Regions from separate parts of the Lactiplantibacillus paraxiangfangensis genome, predicted to be linked through region 1. Evidence: a T-box and tRNA genes for the amino acid it is inferred to sense, from the RefSeq annotation. Region 1 holds a T-box; the other holds one or more tRNA genes.
What was found. A T-box is a leader RNA that pairs with one kind of tRNA and senses whether it is charged. The one in region 1 lies ahead of tyrS (tyrosine--tRNA ligase), so its partner is inferred to be a tRNA-Tyr.

Region 1 (7,930 bases):
CGCCAGCGTTCGTCCTGAGCCAGGATCAAACTCTCAAATTAATGATGAGTTCTAAAAAAGCTCATTTAAAAAGTTGGTTCAAATTTATTAATTGTTTTCACGAATTGACTTCGCAAATGTTTTTTGCTCTTGATACAAGATCAAGAGACCCTACACATTTGATTTGTCGAAACTTTGTTCAGTTTTCAAAGGTCTAATTGACTGCTTCGGTTTCCCTCATGCAGCTTAATCATCATAGCATTTAAAGCGCTTACCGTCAACAACTTTTTTCAAGTTAATTAACACGGCTTCAAACGATAAGTTGTCTTGTGACAACGAGAACAATCATACCAATTAACAAAATCATTGTCAACAACAATTTTTAATTAACTGATCGTTGTCCGTTGCAACAACGTTTACTAATATACCAAGCCGATGCGAAACTGTCAATGATTTTTTACGCTGTTTTTCATAATTATGTAAAAATGCCCAACCAGATATGCTTATTTTCATATAAAAAGGAACTGACCACTCCTGATCAGTTCCTGAAATCGCAGTCCTAGCACGATTCACCAGACTACTACATTAAGCATTAAATTCAGTTTTGACGTGACGCTTAACTTGAGCAACCACTGGAAAAGCAATCAAACCGCCCACGACACCTTGAATCAAGTTCGTTGGAATACCAATTAACCCCGTTGCCACGGTATACATAATTGAATCAGAAATAAAGTACCCCGTTACCATCACAACGACCGCTACCCCCAAAACGACGACTTGACGTCCCTTGCGCTGGCCCGCACCAAATTGTCCAGCAACCCAGCCTTCCAGTCCGTGCACGATTAATGAAAAGATCATATATTGCGAATATCCTAATAACAAGTCCAACAATAGCCCACTAGCGCCACCTACAATTGCACCGCCACGTCGACCAAATAGTAACGCCGCAATAAAAATGCCCGCGTCACACAAGTTGATATAGCCGTGCGTCATTGGAATTGGAATATGGAAAAACAAGGAAATCACAACCGTTGCTGCAATTAAAATCCCCAAAGTCGTGACTAGCCTCGTGGTAACCTTTTGATGCCGTTGTCCTGCCAAATGACTCATCCTCTCTAGTATGCCCCTTCACTACAACGTCCCCATCGATGTTTTAATTCTACTACAAATCAGCATTAAAACATCAAAAAAGGCCGAACCACCAAGGGTCCAGCCAATTAAACATTAGTTTTATTTAACGCGTGCTAAGAAGTAACGCTTCTTCCCACGACGGACAATGACGAACTTACCGTCAAACGCTGTCGTTGGATCAATTTCAGCATCCAAGTCAGTGACCTTTTCGCCGTTGATCCGAATTGCACCATTTTGAATATCTTCACGTGCTTGTCGCCGTGATGGTTCAAACTTAGTTGCATCCACTAACCACAAGACGATGTTTTGCTTTTCAGCAGTAACGTCTGCAGAAGGTACACCCTTAAAGCCTTGTTCAATTTCATCGGCGTTTAAGTTCTGAACATCCCCGGTAAATAGCGCCTTAGTGATATTTTCAGCTTCCACGACGGCTTCTTTCCCATGGACAAATTCCGTAACTTCTTCAGCTAAGCGACGTTGTGCTTCCCGTTTTTCAGGCGCAGTCTTCACCGTTTCTGCCAACCGATCAATCTCTTCATGGCTTAAGAACGTAAAGTACTTGAGGTATTTGACCACGTCACGGTCATCTTGGTTAATCCAGAATTGGTAAAATTCGTAAGGTGACGTCCGTTCAGGATTTAACCAAACAGCACCACCGGCCGTCTTCCCAAACTTCGTACCATCAGCCTTCAATAGTAATGGAATCGTTAAACCGTATGCCTTTGCATCGTTTCCTTCTAACCGGTGAATCAAGTCCGTTCCGGCCGTGATATTCCCCCACTGGTCAGCACCACCGATTTGTAACTGCACGTGTTCTGCACGGTAAAGGTGCAAGAAGTCCACGGATTGAAGAATTTGGTAAGTGAATTCGGTGTATGAAATACCAACTTCCAAACGACTTGCCACAACTTCTTTGTTCAACATGTTGTTCACACTGAACAACTTCCCGTAATCACGTAAAAAGTCTAATAATGAGATTTTTGATAACCAGTCGTAGTTATTCACGATTGAGAAGTTTTCGTCAGAACCAAACAACTTGTGCATCTGAGCGTTCAGACCGTCTTGGTTATGCTTAACTTGATCCATCGTTTGTAATTTCCGTTCGGAGTTCTTACCCGAAGGATCACCAATGGCACCAGTCCCACCACCGACAACCACGTATGGATGGTGACCGGCCAACTGGAACCGTTTCAAAATCATAAAGGGAATCAAATGCCCGATATGCATACTATCACCAGTTGGATCAATCCCACAGTACAATGATACTGACTGCTTTTCAGTTAATTCCTTAAGCCCCGCTTCATCAGTCTGCTGATTGATTGCGCCGCGCCATTTTAAATCGTCAATAATGTTCATCTGTTTTCCTCCTAAGTTAAGGTCCGAATAAAACAAAAAACTCGTCCCTGTCTATACAACAGGGACGAGTTTTTCCGCGTTACCACCCAAGTTATCACGCTTAACGTGATCGCTCATTGATTGATAACGAAAATCATCCGGCCGATTGGCAGTTCACTTCATGTAATTCATGTCTAACCACAGCTCGGTTCGCACCATCCACCGAGTCGCTTAACTGTTGGGTCAGCCACTACTAATTAAAGATCACTACTTTTAATTATTATCTAACATGATAAGCACTACCATGCTAAAAGTCAATCACGTTTTAAGGGACCAAAAAAGCTTAGGCCTAACGCCTAAGCTGAATTGATTGACTAGTTTTTGGCATCCGCCGCAATTTTGATGACCGTATTTGCTTGTTGTCCTTGAACTTGTGAGACTTTGTCCGCTTTTTGCCACTTAACAGAGTTGGCTTGTCCTGATTGGCTTTGGTTGTAAACCGTGACCGCACCATTCGTGACATTCTTATCCGTTAAATCTTGTTTTTGAATTTGATTATTAACTTGGTTGGCAAACTTAGCTGGATCTTTAGCAACGTCTTCCGTGTTGGCAATCGTTGTAACGGACCAGTTACCGGTATTCCAGTGAACGTAAATTCGGCCCATTGTTCCTTGAACCGTTGCCGTTTCACCATTATCCAACTTAACCGTATCACCCTGGGTCGCACCAAGATAGTTCACTTGATCCTTGGCGTCACTCTTCGTGTTATAGTCCGTATTTTTGTATGTAGCAGTGGTTGCGTTAGTGCCAGCCTTGACGTACTTAACACTATAATTTGACTTGGTCCCGCTAGCGCTCTTCGCACTGACCGTTTGATTCGTCGCCTTGACATTCGTTGGTGCAGCCGTTTGACTCACCGAACTAACGTTATTAGAAGCCGCGTGCAAGACGTGGTTCACTGATGGTACGGCAACTAAACCTAACACCAGCGCACCGGTGGCAGTTGCGATACCTAATTTAACTTTGCGCTTAAAATCCATAAAAAATGTCCTCCCTATTTTTACAAACACTGAACAATGATGTTGCTTGTGCCCCTGTTCACCAGCGGTCCCCGGTATAGGTCAACTTATAATACCGTTCCCCGTACACGACCGCATTTATACTATAATATCAAAATATATATGGCAATACCTGAATTTATCAGAATTTACGGCAACTAAGCTTACCAGAGCAGTTAATCTATTCATGATTATTTTAATATTTATATACTCTTTTATCATAAACGCTTTTTTTGTGAAAAACGACTTCAATTCGATTGCAATTAAGTTACAGCTTGTTAACAAATTCCCATTACAACAAAAAAAGTCTGGGGCAAAACAAAAAATCCATCCAGAGGATTTCCGAATGGATTTTGCTATTGCTATGGTCTAAACGTGGGCCAAAAGGCAATTTGCTCCGCTTAACCCGGAATCAACGACCATTCCAAACCCAGGAATAATCGCTGATTCCACGTTAATGCTCACAAACTAACCGCCTTTTGGCACACTCTTTTCGCCTTCTAATGTTTTAAAGTTAGCACAATGGCCTGTTGTCCCATCTGCTTGTAAGCAGCCTGGAAATTTTGCCAATCAACGGCCTGCTGTTTTTCACCATAAGGATTATTGATGTAAATTTTTTGTTTTGCACGATTAAAGCCAACAATGACAACGCTATGTACATCATAAGTCACCTTGACTGGGCCTTGTGGTGTCTGCCAGTTTTCCATTGAACTAACCGGCGCAAACGCAACCGTCGTAATCGTCCAAACCGGGCGCCCGGCTTCCAACTGCTTGACCACGTCATCAAAACTAGCCCCCGTCAAATCTTTAACGTGACTCGTTTGTGTTTTGGCAACTTTATAGATTGGACCATGGTAAACCCCTAGGCCGGGATCATTACCATTGATATCCCCAACAAACCCATAATTCGGATTACCGTGTTGCCCATTGTCATAAGTGATAGGCACACTAGTCAATTGGTCCGCTAACTGATTTTTAGTCACATTAATGTGGTCATAATTCATCATCATCGCTAATGAGGTCACTTCACAACCATTATACAAACTCGGTGCCGTCATTTGATTAATTAGTGGCACATCGAGCATGACCTGATTAACTTTCTTTTGTGGTTGTGCTTTTGCAGTCGGTTTAGCTGATGACCGCTTAGTTGCAAACGATGCGTCGATCCAGTCCGACCCCTGCGTAATTGTAAAGCCAATGACCCCAAAAAGCACTACAACAATCAGGATCAACGACCATGGTCGTCGTTGCCGTCTTTTTAAATGTCTTGGCATTCACTTTCCACCCGTTTCCTTGTTTAAAATATTGAACAATAAAGTTCTAACAGTCAATGCGTATCATACCATGAACTAATTAATAAAAACACCTTTAGAATCTTAGCTTTTTTAAGTATTAAGCCGCTCTGACGCAATAAAAAAAGCACCCATTTTTCTCCCGCTTACTGCGCCTAGCAGGAACCAATTTTTACGGTTAAATCATTCCTGTCATTATTTTTTGTATTTAATTTGATAACCTTCTAGAATCGAGGTGCACACAGCTATCATTTTTAAAAGCTGTGCCTGTACCTGTTAACCAAACATTATTAATTATCCAGTTCCTACTTTTTCCGCTTAAATTAAAAATTTCTTTCGTAATAATTAGAATTTGTTTTATGATAGTAATGTCAATTAACAAACTGTTTTTTTGGCTATTATTATTCCTTACGAGGTGAATCTTTTGCAGATACTGATTTACATCTTATCGCTGTTTTCCGGCACGTACGAAATGCTGATCTTGATGTTAGCCTTCCGTGAATTTCTGACTTGGCGAATTGCCACTGTCTGGACGGGTCTGGTGATTTTTGGTGCTGTTTTTGCTCAAGTCGCAACAACCCTTTTCCCACACGTCCCACTTGTCTTTTTCTGGATCGTCCCGATTACGATCTTTAATACGGTCATGTGCACCCGACTTCTTTATACTAAGTGGATTTTAACGCTACCCATCGTGGTCTTTTTAAATGCCTTTAAGCGCTTAGTCGGCGGACTTTCAGGCAGTTTAGTCAAGGTTATCATGGGTTCTACGCTCGAAATGCGTTTACGGCAAGCCCTTAGCCTAAAAGTCTTTGCGGCTAACTTGGACTTATTTTACGCCGTCGCACTCAGTTTACCGTTCATTATTTTAATTGGGTTGTGGGCCCACCACCTAGTTATCCGTTCCGCGGCAGCTGATTTCTTTCAGCACGTTAAAATTGACCGCAGCGACTACTTACTAGTGCTTCTCTGTTACGGACTTTACATTCTGGCATACGCTTACGCTATGGAACTATCCGTCGTCTCACAAATGTACGTTGCCGTGGCTTCCAGCGTCATTTTTGGTATCGTCAGTTTCTACTTAGTCAGCAGCAAAAATAGCCGGCTATCTGATGCTCAGCTACTCGGAGAAGTTTCTCAATATAACATCCTCCTCAGTCACCGCAATCAAGAATTACACCTTTTCAAACACGATTATCAAAACGTTTTGCTCAGCCTGTCGCAATATATCCAAAAAGACGATATGACCGGCCTCAAACATTACTTTGAACACGAAGTCCTCCCAAACGATCAAAAATTAGCGACCAGCGCACCCGAACAATTACGCTACCTGCACGCTCCGGCGCTCAGCGGTTTAATCTATTCCAAGTACGAATCCGCTGCCAGTCTCGGCGTCACACTCTCAATTTCGATTCTCCAAACCGTTGACCTTCCAGAAACGGACCAGGTCAAGCTTGTTCGAATTTTAGGTAACTTACTGGATAATGCCATTGATGCTGCTACCAAGGTTGATCATCAAGTTCATTTAGCCATTGAAACGACGACGGCAGCCGTGACCTTTAGAATTCAAAATAAATTTCCAGCTAATGATACCGTCGACTTAGCTCGCATTTCTAAAAGTCGCTTCACGACGAAACCCGGACACTTGGGCTACGGGCTAACTAGCATTGAACAGTTAGCAAATAAACAGCTCAATGTTACTTATAAAATCAAGGATGACACGTTTTTGGCCTGCTTAATTGTGAAGCGTTAAACATTTTTAGAAAATTTTTGTTTGATAAAACCGGTTTCTTTACTACAATGATAGTAATAACACTTCATATTCTGAAAGGAACTGACCGCCATGTCTTTATCTGATGAGCAAATGGATAAGCACCTCCAATCCGCTATGTTTGGTACTCCGGTACTGCATCCCGACGAACAGCACCGTAATTTGGGAACGTTTCACGAACGCATCGACCTGGGCGCCACGTTTACCCAAGCACTGACTCGTGATTACTCCGACGCATTTCAAACAGAAATGACGGCGCACCCCGACTATCAACTGCTACTACACGGCCTTTTGGATCAAGACATTCTCAACCGTTACGTTCGACTTGCCAACCAGCAAAATATTAAATTTGCCATTCGCAATGACCTCATGTACCAACACACACCGGATAGCCTCGCCATCGCGCTAGCTGCTAAAACGGCGATTACACCAGATACAATCAATATCGATGTCCGCTTTCCAGAAACTGCGATGCCTTGCAAATCAACCGCTGCACACGAACTGCTGATTGAAAAAATCCACAAGCATTTGGAACGTAACCGGCGCGAGTTCCGTGAACGACACCACCTAGCTAACTAAACCAAAAAAGCATGATTACCGTAAACTAACTTACGGAAATCATGCTTTTTTTAGTTTAGTCATAAAAGTTCTAGAATAGTTGCCACACACTAATGACCAATGGTGGAATTAACAGCGCTGGCAATAAATTTAACGTATTGATCTGCTTAATCTTCAGTAGCCCTAACCCGGACGCCAGAATTAAAATGCCCCCAACAATGGTGATTTCATTTAAAATTGCCGTACTTAACGCACCCTGCAATACCAGTGCCAACACGTACAGCGAGCCTTGCCAGACAAACAGGACTCCCGCAGCGATTGCGATTCCAAACCCGAACGTTGATGCCAGTACGATCGACGTAATCCCGTCCAACATCCCATTCGTAAACAAGAACGTATAGTCGTGTTTAAGTGCCGCTTCAATGGGCCCTAAAATTGATAAGGACCCGATACAATATAGTAGTACCGCCGTCGCCAAGCCTTCCGACAAATTTCCACTTGAAAACCGGCCCACGAGACGGTCAAAACGGCCCTGTAAATCTAACGCCTGTCCAATGAGCCCACCAAGCGCCAAACTCACAATGAACAAGACCGGGTACTTACTCTGCGGCATGTGCTGCACCACCGCGTTGATTCCAATCATGCACGCCGCTAGTCCCAGTGCTTGCATCAAGATCTCATGGTACGCGGGTTTGATACCGTGCTTAAACAAGCTCCCAACTGTGCAACCAACTAGGATCATCCCAACGTTAAAAATCGTTCCTATCATCACTTCACCCCATCAAACTTTATACTCCCATTATAAAGTC
Region 2 (7,930 bases), on a different contig from region 1:
TAAGCGTATTCAAGAAAATTACAAATTGGCTGCCAAGCAAAAGAAAGATAGCTCAATTGAGGTTAAATATCGGTTGCCAAGAGTTTCCAATGATGATAATGGGGTTTCCAATGATGGAAACGAAGTAAACAACGTTGAAAATCCCCATAGTATATCAGACCAGAGTAAATCAGATAATAACAAAGTAAATAACACTAGACCCGATCCGCGTGATGCTATCCATGAGGAGTTCACTGAAAAGGTTTGGATGATTTACCCCAAGAAACGTGACTTTCAAAAAGCTTATGACGCTTACTATACTGCCAAGCTTGAAGGAGTTTCTCTGGATACCATTATCACAAAAATCGAGGAATATAAGGCCTATTTGAAGTTGAATCAGACCTCTGAACAATATACCAAAAGTCTAGAAAATTGGCTGGGTGGTCGGTGCTGGCTTGATGTATACGACATGACACCACCTAAACCTAAAGGATCAAGTGGCAGAAAAGAAATCGTTCCAAAATGGGCGCAAAAAGGTGCTTCACAGACGGGTTCTAAGGCTAAAGGTAAAGAGCTGACTGAGGAACAACGCCAGGAGCTAGCTGAACGCGTGGCTAGACTAGGCGCCACTGAGAATAAATAAAAAATGCAAGGAGGAAAGCCTATGCCGATTCTGATAGAGGAGCGTAGTGGATTCAGAATTCTGGCCCAAGGATCGCATGCGGATTTGTCAAAGCTGGTCAAGCTAAAGCGTGCCGGTGGTAAGTGGACGGGACCAGTTAGGATTGTTCGTGATGATGCACGGTTATTAACCGATGACGAGTACTATCGCGGCATGACCGTCACACCGATAAATGCGGATGAACAACATCAGGCTCGTTTTATCCTTGATGCTATGCATCAGGGGGTGACCAGTTTTGATATGATTGCCCACCGCTTGTGCTTGCCCAGAAGCCGTGTTGTAAGTTTGACCCGTAAGTACAAATTACGATGGACTCATTGGCAGGGTAAAAAAGGCAATCAGATTGTTGATGCTGAGACTGCCACAGAAATGGCGCACAAGTTAGGCAGAGCCCCGTATCTAGTTAGAAATGCGTCTAGAAATGGGCAACTAGTCAACGGGTTCAAGATTTGCAAGTACTACGAATTCAAGGCAAGTGTAAACGCAGAACGGAGTGATTGAAAATGAGGCCAAAAACAGAAAATGATATGCATCTTTTAACATGTATTTACCAGTACATTGGCGCGCATGGCTATGCACCGACCATCAGAGAGTTGGGCACGTTGGCCGGGATTGGATCAACCAGCACGGTGTTTAGCCGGTTGAAGGACCTAGAGAAGTCAAAACTAATTACGCGGGTGCCAGATAGCCCGCGGACGATGACCATTACATCGATGGGACGCGAGGCAGTTGGGTATGCGGATTGAACATGTGTTTATGTTGGAACCAATTCAACAGCAGCGACCAAAGTCGTCAATAGGACGTGGGCGTGGAAGTCGCAAGATCATCGTTTACGATCCGCCAAAGGTTCGACTATTTAAAAAGGCCGTTGCCGAGGAGGCCACGCTGACATACCGTGGACAGCCCCTGACAGGTAGCTTGGCGGTAAGCGTAGTGTTTTACCGGTCAGTACAACAAAGCCTGTCTAAAGTCGAAAAACAGCGACGAATCAAGGGTGTGCACTTGCCGGTAGTCAAGCCGGACCTAGATAACTACGTGAAATCGTTTTTGGACGCGCTTCACGGCATTTACTGGCAAGATGACGCGCTAATAACTGATTTGACCGCAAGTAAGCGGTATGGCCGGCAGCCGAGAATTGAAATTAAAGTTGAGGAGACTAAAAATGACTGATTTAGCACTAAAGATGGGACGTAAGACGGTAGTGGCCTATATGGTCGTACTGACCTTTGATGGCGAAATTATGAAGAACTACCCCAAGATTTACAAGCGGTACGGTGATGCATTTAATCGCTGTGAACATTTGAACCATGTAATTAAGTCTGATGACTACAAGTGGAAACTGATGTGTGCCAAGGGCTGGTTCGAAGTTGATCCAAACGAGAAAGGAGAATAAGCAATGGCTAAACAACGAAAGCATGCAAAGCGGTCAACGATTAAGAAGAAGCGGCGGCGCATGAGGTTACACGCAGCACAACACGGCGTGGAGCGCCCGCGAGCCAAGCACGAAAGTAAAGTAGGTGTGGCGAATGAAACGGATTACTGATGCAATTGATGATGTGCTAGAAATATTTGGAAGCATCGGCGCCATTGGGCTGTGCATAGCTTACATCGTTGTTCTCCTTGGCCTTGTGGTATGGCTAGTTGTTCACGCTTGGATGGTGGTGATCTGATGAAATTTTTAGACCTGTTTGCTGGTATTGGTGGATTTCATTTGGGAATGGAGCAAGCCGGTCACAAATGTGTTGGCTGGGTTGAGTGGGATAATTTTGCTAGAAAAAGCTATCAAGCTATTTATGATGTGAAAGGAGTGTGGAACGCTAGTGACATACGAGCAGTTAGAGCTGATGAGTTACCCCGAGCAGACTGCTGGTGCTTCGGCTTCCCCTGCCAAGACATCAGTGTTGCTGGAAAGCAAAAAGGAATCACTGCCGGAAAACGTAGTTCTTTATTTTTTACAGTTACAGGGCTTATTAGAGACCTCAAAGAAGAAGATCGCCCCAGCTATTTACTCATTGAGAACGTTAAAAACTTACTTAGTATTAACGGCGGGTTTGACTTCCTCAAACTTCAAATTGAATTGGACGAAATCGGGTACGACTGTGAATGGGACGTTCTCGATTCAGCAGAAGTCGTGCCTCAGCACAGGGAACGTATATTCATTATCGGACATCTTAGAGGACGACGTACCAGCAAAGTATTTCCTATCACAGAAGCTTACCGAGAAGCTAATAAGCAAGATGGACCGGTCGCTAACACCCTTACCACGCGATACAGTGACTCACAAGGAGTCGGATCGTATGTTGTTGAAGGTAAATCGAAGAGCGTAGAGCAGGTTGGAAACGTCATGGACGTGGATTACTTCAGTGGCAATCCTCAGACTGGGCGTGTCTATGATCCGCAGGGGATTTCTCCAACACTTAGCACAATGCAGGGTGGTGGGCGTGAACCAAAGATTATCGTTAACCCTCATGGATTTAACCACGGTGGGATTAAAGATATTTCACCTACTGTAACTGCTGGGTCGTTTAGTGACAATACGTTTGTGAATAATGGGATTAAAGTTCGCAAGTTGACTCCACGTGAATGTTGGCGACTACAAGGCTTCCCAGACTGGGCATTTAATCGAGCGAAAGAAGCCGGACTAAGTGATAGTCAGTTATATAAGCAGGCTGGTAATAGCGTGACGGTGCCTGTCATCAAAGTTATTGCTGAAAGGATGAAGATTATTGATTGAAGTTAAGGAACCAACAGCAGAGGAACGTAAGCAAGCGTTTGAACTATTTGGGGAGGATTAAACATGAGTAAATTAAATTTAGATTTTATCAGGTTCATTCGTAACCCATATATTGAGGACTATACGTGGGAAGGCAACACTTTACTAATTTGGGTAAATAACTACAAATACGGCGTCTTTGTTGGCAAGTTCAAGAAGATCTGTTGCATGGATAAAGGCGGCCTTAAAGCCATACTTGGGTATGATTGCGTAGGAATTAGCCTAGCTGGCACGGATCTGCTGGAAAAACATGGTGATGAGTTGCGGGCAGCATTCCCGCCGAAGGAGTAGGAATGATTAAAATTTATCGGAAGACGGCCACGATTAAGGCCGAACAGTTCGATGGTAGTCAAAAAAAGATGTTTGGATATCGTATTATTCCAAGCAGCATAATGGATGTAGATAAAAGAGCACCCGTTTACTATTCAATATTTATTAATGATGATGAACCAGAGCCTGATGATGATTTGCCAGTTGACGATATAGAAATAGTTTTTGAGATTGGCTATTGGGTTGTCAAAGAATCAGACGAGATTAAAGTGTTGGCGGATAAAGATTTTAAGCAACAGTATATTGAATATCCGACAATTCCGCAGATAGTAATTGATGTAATTAGGTATGCCAATATTCACAAACATGGTATTTATTGGGTATTGAATACTACACCGAAGCAGTTAGTTAAAAATAATATCATTAGTCAATCTAAGATCCGTGAGTATAGTAATTTCTTTAGACAGCATGACAGTCAAGAAATATTTGCCCGTGCGTGGCTTGATGGCTACCAAGTGGAGATGAAAAAATGAAAATTATTGCATTACAAAGTGTCGGACTAGGCGATTTTTTACAGGACGGAAGCACTGGTGGACTAGTTCCGACTCAGTTACAGGTTCGTGTTGGATTTCCGTTTTACGGTAATCCATATGGACCGGATAACGATAAAGAACCTAAAGTCACAAAAATTCAGCTGAGTATGAATGGAATAAACTATATTGCCAAAACTGATGATAAACATAAATTCGTTTTGCCAGCTGACAAGTATATTGCGGAGTATGTGGAAAACAGTAAATAAAAAGCGCAGCCCTAAAGGCTGCGCTACGATTAATTCCTACAAAATTAATTATATCACAGTCAAGTTAAGGGGTGGCGGCGTTGATCGAACCAATTTTTAAGAGTGATGATTATGACGATGATGCAACAATTAAAAATGTAGTGCACGAATTGAAAGGGTATAAGGGTCTGGTGATTAAGGAGCAACAATTGCGAGCTTATCATTTAGCCGGGCAGGTTTATGATGGGACGCTGCTTAGTGCAACTAACGTTAATCACGAGGAAGAAAAAGAAATTACACGATTACATTTGCAAGAAAAAAATGAGTTCAAAATGGCCATGATCACTAACGCCATTAAGTTGATGGGGCAAGTTGATGAACATTCTGACCAGTTGGCCACCGTCCTTCAGTTGCAATTTGTTGAGTTCCACAAGGTTGAGGACTGCTGTTACCACTACATGCAGAAGTATGGCGTAGATTTGTCTAAAACAACCTTTTATGAGTATCGGAAGGAAGCTATGTTCAAATTTCCCATGTTCTATCCGCATGAACTGCGAGTTAAGAAGGGCGATGATGGCAAAAAATAAATCCGGACACAATCCGGACGCTTTTCGGACTGAATCCGGACGGTATCCGGAACATTCTAGCAAAAAAGGGGTCTATATTAGTATTATCGAATTGTAGGTAAGCCACCCCGGGCTTTCATTACCTGCATTCATGGCGGTGCGTCAGAGATGGTGAGCTGTGCCGGACTGTAAATCCGGTCCCATTGGGTGAGTAGGTTCGAATCCTACCGCCGCCATTAGGCAGGTATCAAAATGTTCTGTTCCTCCAAATGGATATATTAATTGATACGATTGCCTGCCTATTAAGGAGTGGTAAGCATAACGGTACTGCAGCGGCTTGCTAAGTCGTTACTCACTAGTTGAGTTGCTGGTTCAAGTCCAGCTCACTCTGTTGCCAACGATTTAAATGGAGATGACGTGCTCCTCTCGGTCGTTGGCGTTAGTCTTCGTGTAAAGCCCAGTCTTCGAATGCTGGGTTTTTTTGATACAGAAAATTAGGTGATGAGATGAAGGATAGAAGTTTTATGATTGTTTGCTTATTAGTATGCATCTTCTTGATAGTGCTAGGTGTCATTAAGAAACGACCGGAAAGCATTATATGGGCTACTGGAACAGCACTATTTTGTGCAGGTGAGCTATGGATTAGGTGGGATCATTTTGATTAAACGAACTCCAGAGGGATTACAGTGGCCGATTGACAGGAAGATAGATCATGACCTGCGTAATTGGCCGAAAGCGTCTGAAAAGCGTCCGAAAAAGCGTATTAAATCGGACGCTTTTAATTTAGAAAAAAAGGATGGTAATTACTATGAACAAAGAATTATTGGAAAAATTACAAGCTGAATATGATGACTTGATGGATAAGGATGCTAAAGCTTGGTCTGCTGCAGGTAATTCAAATATTCCGGATGAGCAACGACAGCTCATTGGTATCCAAGCAAATGCGATGGAAACATACGCACAAGTATTAGCAATTCGGATTCATTTACTCGAAAAGTAAGGACGGTAATAAAAATGAACGATATTGAATTTGTGAATATGTGTAAGGAATCAGTTGCTGACTATACCAACAAGCATTTGGATAAGACGGACGGCAACAGGATCACCACTGCTGATGTTTACATTGTTTGGCAGGTTAAGGCACTACAGAACAGTAAGGCACTGCTAAGTACGACGTTAAGTGACGGCATGTATTATGAAGCCACGTACAATGGCGATAAAAGCCAGATTTACTTGGATGCTTACAAGAAATTTGAGAACGTTGAGATTAACCTGTAAGGAGGCAGCCTAACTTGAAAGTTGAAGAATGGTCAATTGATAAGGTTAAGCCATACGACAATAACCCTCGGAATAATGACGGTGCGGTTGATGCTACGGCCAACTCCATTAAGGAGTTTGGCTGGCAACAACCAATTGTAGTGGATAGAGGCGGGGTGATCATTGTTGGTCATACACGTTTGAGGGCCGCTAAGAAGTTAAAGCTGGATAAAGTACCGGTAGTTATTGCTGGCAGCCTTTCTGATGAACAAGTTAAAGCCTATCGCTTAGCTGACAATAAGACCGGCGAATTAGCAGACTGGGACTTTAATGTTTTGGGCGCTGAAATGGCTGAGATTAACGATTTAGACTTAGCAGATTTCGGCTTTGATGAACCAATCAGTGACGACGATTTTGATGATGATTTTAGTCTTCCGGATGGCGATAAGCCTAATGTAGGTCAGATTACATTCACGCTATCCAATGAGCAGATTGATTTGATTAAGAATACTTTGTCGGATGTTGACCAAGAAGGTATTGAGACGTTTGGCAATACTAATAAAATGGGTAACTCTCTTTTTAAGGTGGTGAAAGAATGGGCAGAGCGAAAGATGTAGTTTTAAAGGTGATTCCATCAAAAATTGCAATTCCATTTATTAAAAAGCATCATTACTCTGGGAAAGTAGTAAACAACAGCAATTTACACTTTGGAGCGTTTTTAGATGGTGAGCTACATGGAGTTATGTCGTATGGGCCGCCGCTGGATAAAAGTAAAATTCTGGGATTGGTTAATGGGACTGGCTGGAATGAAATGCTTGAACTCAATCGGATGGCATTTGATGAGGCATTACCTCGGAACAGTGAAAGCCGTTGTATATCGTTATCAATTAAGCTCATTAAAAAGCATGCCCCACAAATTAAATGGATTGTTAGCTTTGCTGATGCCGTCTCGTGTGGTGATGGAACGATTTATCGAGCATCAAATTTTGTTTTGACTGAAATAAAAGCTAATTATAATCTTGCTCAATTACCTAGTGGTGAAAAGATTCATAAAATGACATTGGAAAGCAACCCAACAACCCCGCGTAAGGAATTAGGAGGGCGAAGCTATTACGATGTCACAGGGGGCAAGTATGATTTTAAAAAGTATTTAGCCGCAGCCAATGCTAATGTAATGAAGGGATATCAGCTACGCTATATTTACTTTATCGACAAACGTTATCGTAAACGACTAAAGGTTGAAGAAATTCCATTTAGTAAGATTGGCGAGCTTGATATCGGCATGTATAAAGGCGAATATATTGAGCGATAAGTTACCTTAAAAGAGTATTTTGAGCTCGTTTTAAGAGAATCTCAGTGGTATCTTCTGAGCTGTTGAAGGAGTTATAGAACACATTAAAGCCTCGGAGGTATCGCATTATGAAAACGACATGGACATTAAAATTTGCAAAAACATTGGTTGGTAAGAAGGTTGGCGCGTGGGGAGATGTTGTCGAAGCGGATGACGTCAAAGACTTACATTCGTTATTAGTATTCTGCAACATGTATTTGGCAGTTCCATACGACCACACGTACATTGATCAGGACAAGCAAGCGGTAGTATTCGAAATGTATTGTTAATAGCC

Region 2: it encodes a tRNA-Tyr, which carries the amino acid that the T-box ahead of tyrS (tyrosine--tRNA ligase) is inferred to sense. The anticodon was not compared.

The regions. Positions count from the first base shown of each region.
Region 1 is NZ_BTPW01000017.1:4-7,933, forward strand. Features, by position in the region: gene AAA939_RS10035 (ECF transporter S component) at 565-1,080, opposite strand; gene tyrS (tyrosine--tRNA ligase) at 1,210-2,466, opposite strand; T-box leader at 2,524-2,722, opposite strand; gene AAA939_RS10045 (hypothetical protein) at 2,820-3,485, opposite strand; gene AAA939_RS10050 (C39 family peptidase) at 4,004-4,777, opposite strand; gene AAA939_RS10055 (sensor histidine kinase) at 5,211-6,545, shown strand; gene AAA939_RS10060 (YueI family protein) at 6,636-7,142, shown strand; gene AAA939_RS10065 (DUF554 domain-containing protein) at 7,213-7,890, opposite strand.
Region 2 is NZ_BTPW01000011.1:62,552-70,481, forward strand. Features, by position in the region: gene AAA939_RS07500 (DUF4373 domain-containing protein) at 1-622, shown strand, start outside; gene AAA939_RS07505 (hypothetical protein) at 644-1,162, shown strand; gene AAA939_RS07510 (LexA family protein) at 1,165-1,407, shown strand; gene AAA939_RS07515 (RusA family crossover junction endodeoxyribonuclease) at 1,397-1,831, shown strand; gene AAA939_RS07520 (hypothetical protein) at 1,824-2,054, shown strand; gene AAA939_RS07525 (hypothetical protein) at 2,058-2,204, shown strand; gene AAA939_RS07530 (DNA cytosine methyltransferase) at 2,331-3,395, shown strand; gene AAA939_RS07535 (hypothetical protein) at 3,459-3,725, shown strand; gene AAA939_RS07540 (hypothetical protein) at 3,728-4,237, shown strand; gene AAA939_RS07545 (hypothetical protein) at 4,234-4,503, shown strand; gene AAA939_RS07550 (hypothetical protein) at 4,584-5,069, shown strand; tRNA gene AAA939_RS07555 (tRNA-Tyr) at 5,202-5,284, shown strand; tRNA gene AAA939_RS07560 (tRNA-Ser) at 5,355-5,439, shown strand; gene AAA939_RS07565 (crAss001_48 related protein) at 5,857-6,048, shown strand; gene AAA939_RS07570 (DUF6275 family protein) at 6,063-6,326, shown strand; gene AAA939_RS07575 (ParB N-terminal domain-containing protein) at 6,341-6,922, shown strand; gene AAA939_RS07580 (Mom family adenine methylcarbamoylation protein) at 6,901-7,617, shown strand; gene AAA939_RS07585 (hypothetical protein) at 7,725-7,925, shown strand.